2 regions of the Spinactinospora alkalitolerans genome follow, and region 1 is predicted to be linked to the other one. Evidence: predicted binding sites of a transcription regulator. Region 1 holds the regulator's gene; the other holds the start of a gene.
The links. Region 1 encodes LexA, which represses DNA repair genes until DNA is damaged. Its sites were predicted from a motif close to TCGAACANNTGTTCGA; they were not measured.
Positions count from the first base shown of each region.

Region 2: HDA32_RS18855 (SAV_6107 family HEPN domain-containing protein) is a predicted target of LexA. The motif match lies at 535-550, and genes of this name have one in related genera.

Region 1 covers NZ_JACCCC010000001.1:1,696,514-1,698,710, reverse strand. The annotation lists gene HDA32_RS31715 (LysM peptidoglycan-binding domain-containing protein) at 1-59, opposite strand, end outside; gene lexA (transcriptional repressor LexA) at 562-1,272, shown strand; gene HDA32_RS07565 (alpha/beta hydrolase family protein) at 1,404-2,197, shown strand, end outside.
Region 2 covers NZ_JACCCC010000001.1:4,255,261-4,257,457, reverse strand. The annotation lists gene HDA32_RS18860 (YbaK/EbsC family protein) at 1-453, opposite strand, end outside; gene HDA32_RS18855 (SAV_6107 family HEPN domain-containing protein) at 769-1,242, shown strand; gene bldD (transcriptional regulator BldD) at 1,797-2,197, opposite strand, start outside.

The DNA of each region.
Region 1 (2,197 bases):
AGCTCCGTGAGCGCTCCCGGGGCCATGACGGCCACGCCGCCACCACTCTCAGCGCTCACGGGTTCTCCTAGCCATTCGGGGATCTCCAGGGACCAGTCGTAGACGTCGCGATGGTACGCGGGGCGCTCCGCCGGGGTGAGCGCACCCCGCGGCTTTCGCCGCCGAGCGCGCGGAGCCCGCTTCCGCGCGGGTCCGGCGACGGGTCCGCCGGATTCGGAGTCGGAGGGGAGCTGCAGAGCCGGTTCAGGCATCGTCCTCACCTTCGAACGCCAGTCCATTAGAACTAACGTTCGATTATTACCGCATCCCGCCGGATTTTTCAGCACCATCTCGAACGTTTGTTTGATATTGCCTTGCCCAAGCACTAATGTTGGACATGTTTCACTGCGGTATACCGGCGCCGTCGCTCATGCGACGCCGCTTCGATACACCGTCGTTACACGACCACGGACGACGACCGCTGACAGCCCACACCGAGAACACCGACCGCCGAGGAGGCCGGACGTGCCGGAGGAGAACCACGGAACACGGGAACCTCACGCGGACGACAGATCCGTCAGCGTGCTCCGGTCCGCCGCCACGGCCACAGACGCCCAGGCCTCTGCGACCCCGCCGGACTCGGCCCCGAAACTCACGGCCCGCCAGCAGAGCGTCCTGAACGTCATCCACCGTTACGTACGGCAACGCGGGTACCCACCGTCCATCCGAGAGATCGGCGATGCGGTGGGACTGTCCAGCCCCTCCAGTGTCGCGCACCAACTGAAGGTGTTGCAACGCAAGGGCTACCTCCACCGCGACCAGAATCGCCCACGGGCGGTCGAAATTCGCATTCCCGGACAGCCTCCGGTGCGCTCCTGGGACGGACTCGGCGACGAGCACCGGGCCGCCGACGTCACCCGCGCGGCCGACGTCCCGGTCGTCGGGCGGATCGCCGCGGGCGGTCCGGTCCTCGCCGAGGAGGCGGTCGAGGATGTGCTGACGCTGCCCCGGCAGATCGTCGGCGAGGGCCGGCTCTTCATGCTCAACGTCGTCGGCGACTCGATGATCGACGCCGCCATCACCGACGGCGACCTGGTCGTCGTGCGGCAGCAGCCCGACGCCAACAACGGCGACATCGTCGCCGCGCTGCTCGGCGACGAGGCGACGGTCAAGGCGTTCAAGCGCGAGGACGACCACGTCTGGCTGCTCCCCCGCAACAGCGCCTACGCGCCCATCAACGGCGACGAGGCCACCATCCTGGGCAAGGTGGTCGCGGTCATGCGCAAGGTGTAACGAGTCGGCCTCGATTTGGCACGGGCCCGTGATCCGCACCCGGATCACGGGCCCTTTCACCGTTCTGCGACTCAATGGTTACCGCGGCGCCGCCGATCCCCGTGGAACGAAAGCGGCATACGGTAGGGGGCATGGCCTCTCCGCCCCACCCCGTTTCGACGCGCGCGCTCGGCGTCCTCGCGACCGGCGGCGCCCTGCTGCTCTCCGTCGCCTGCGCTCCCTCCGACGACCCCGACGAGGCCGGAGCCGCGCCCTCCGATATCGCCGCGGCGGAGCGCGAGGTGAGCTTCGAGAGCGGGCCCGACACCCTGTACGGCACCTTCGCCGTCCCCGACGGCGCCGAGGGCTCGATCCCCGCCGCGCTGATCATCTCCGGGAGCGGACCGACCGACCGGAACGGCAACAGCGACGCGCGGCCGGACGCCGACACCAACGCCAACTTCGCCCGGGTCCTGGCCGATGCCGGAGTCGCCTCGCTGCGCTACGACAAGCTCGGCTCCGGGGAGACCGGAACGGCCTCGCGCGAGGAGGACGACCCGGTCGGCTACGGGGTGTTCGAGGACGAGATGGCCGCCGCCTACGCGGAGCTGCTCGCCCAGCCCGAGGTGGACCCCTCCAGACTGCTCGTGCTCGGCCACAGCGAGGGCAGCCTGTTCGCGCTGCGCGCCCCGCGGGTCGTGGCGGACCACCCGCCCAAGGCGCTGATCCTGGCCGCACCGGTGGGCGACCGCTACCTGGACATCCTCGACCGGCAGCTCACCGAGCAGGTGCGCACCGGCGAGAGCGCGGGGGCGCTCGACGCCGAGCGCGCCACGGCCCTGCTGTCCGACACCCGCTACGCCATCAGCCGGATCCGTGCCGACGAGCCGGTGCCCGAGGACCTCGCCCCCGAACTGGCCCCGCTCTTCGGTCCGAGCACCGAACC
Region 2 (2,197 bases), 2.6 Mb from region 1:
GATCCCGACCAGCTCGTCGAAGGAGGTCGGGAACACGGTGTGCGGGTGCCCCGCGGCGGCCCACAGGGGGTCGTGCTTGCGCAGCCATTCGTCGACCAGCGTGCGGATCGGCGCGGGATGGCCCACGGGGGCCACGCCGCCGATGGGCTGGCCGGTGTGCTCGCGCACGAACTCCGGGGCCGCCCTCCCGACCTTCGCCGCGCCGAGCAGCGCGGCGACCTTGGCCGTGTCCACCTTGTGCGCGCCGCTGGTGAGGACCAGCACGGGGCGGGGTTCTGCGGAATTGTCACTGGTCACCGCGAAGATGAGACTGTTCGCGATCGCACCGACGTCGCACCCCAGTTGGGCGGCCGCCGTGGCCGCTGTGGAGGCGGAGTCGGGCAGTTCGCGGATCTCGCCGGCGGCACCGAGTTCGGCGAGGCGGTCCGCGACCTTCCGGGCGTTGGGATGCATGGCCGGGATTGTATGCCCGAGCCCGGGGTCGGAGCGCCCGTCAACGGAATTCGGCGAGAAAACCGCAGGTGAAAGGGCTTGACGAACAGGTGTTCGATGAGGTTCACTGGAATCAGGCCCGGTTGAATGCATGGATTAGAGAACCACTCGCAGTGCTCCCCGCGCAGGCGGGGCGATTCCGGGTGACCGTGGAGCCCCCTCCAGGGCTCGTCTCCGGTCGCTGCCCCCGTGGCGGCCGGGGCGAGAGCGGTCGGGCGGGGGGAGGGGAAGCCTCTCGCTCGACCGCGTCCACCACGGCGCCGGTTTGGAGGAACCATGGCCATGTCGCAGCCGCCGATCTTCTCCGATGCCGACACCGCCGCCGCGCACCCGCCCCGGCGGCCGACTCCCGCGGCCCTGAACATGCTGGAATCAGCACGGCAGCACCTGCGTGACGCCGCGGCCACGACCGTCCCCGAACTCCGCTACGTCAGCGCCCACATGGCGGGGCTGCGCGCGGCGGCGGCCGTGCTGGCCCAGCGCGGGGAGCCGACCCAGCGCCCGTCCCGCCGCAGGCGGCCGCGCAGCGTGTGGGAGATGCTGCCCGAGGCCGCGCCGGAGCTGAGGGAGTGGGCCGCGTTCTTCGCGGCCGGCGCGGCCAAGCGGGCCGCGGCCGAGGCCAATCTGCCCAGCGCGGTCACCGCCGCCGAAGCCGACGACCTGCTGAAGGACGCCCAGGTCTTCCTCTCCCTGGCCGAGACGACCGTCGGCGTCCCCCGCCACCCCACGGTGCTCCCGCGCGCGAGCTAGGACCGCGACGCGAGGGAATCCGGGGCCTCGGAATGGTTTGGAGAAGGCCTGGCTTCAGGGGTTTGTAACCCCGGCCCCGGAAGGGGCTCGTGCGGGTGCGGTCCTCTCGTGTGGCCGAAGGCCCGTTGAGGTGAACCGTGCACCCGTGCGCGAAGCAGACCCGCGCTTTGGGCTGGGGCCGACACCGGGGTTTCGGCCTGGACCACGCGGTAACCGATGTGTTCCGCGCGGAGCCGGACACCCCGCGAAAACGGGCCTTCGGCCACACGAGGGCCGCCCGTTCACCGCGCCCCCTGGGGCAGGCCTTACCGACCCCCTGTGGTCGAGGTGGCGAACCCAGTGGTCCGGAAGGCCCCATGCACAACGGCGGCCGCGTCGATCGGTCGACGCGGCCGCCGCGGATTCTCCGGTGTGCTGCGCTGCCGGTTCCCCTGGGGCACGGGGGAGCGCGGACGCCGTTGACGGACGCGGCGCCCTGCGTTTGGCGGTGGACGCGCCCGCATCGGGGCGCGGCCGCCGGCGAAGAAGAGATCGGATGCCGGGTGGGACGGCTCCTAGAACGCGTCCACGGCGCGGCGCGCCTCGGGGTCGAGGACGCCCCAGTTGATGAGCTCCTCGGTGAGGTCGGCCGGCGAGCGGTCGTAGATGACCGCGAGCGAGCGCAGGTCCTCCTGGCGGATGGACAGCACCCGGCCGTTGTAGTCGCCGCGCTGGCTCTGGATGGTGGCGACGTAGCGCGCGAGCGGGCCGGCCTTCTCCTGCGGCAGCTGCTGCATGCGCTCCAGGTCGATGACCAGCTTCGGCGTCGGGCCCAGCGGGGTCGGCGCCGCGCCGCCCGGCAGCAGCTCCGACATCGGGACGCCGTAGAAGTCGGCGAGCTCGGCGAGCTTCTGCACGGTGACGGCGCGGTCACCCCGCTCGTAGGAGCCGACCACGACGGCCTTCCAGCGCCCGT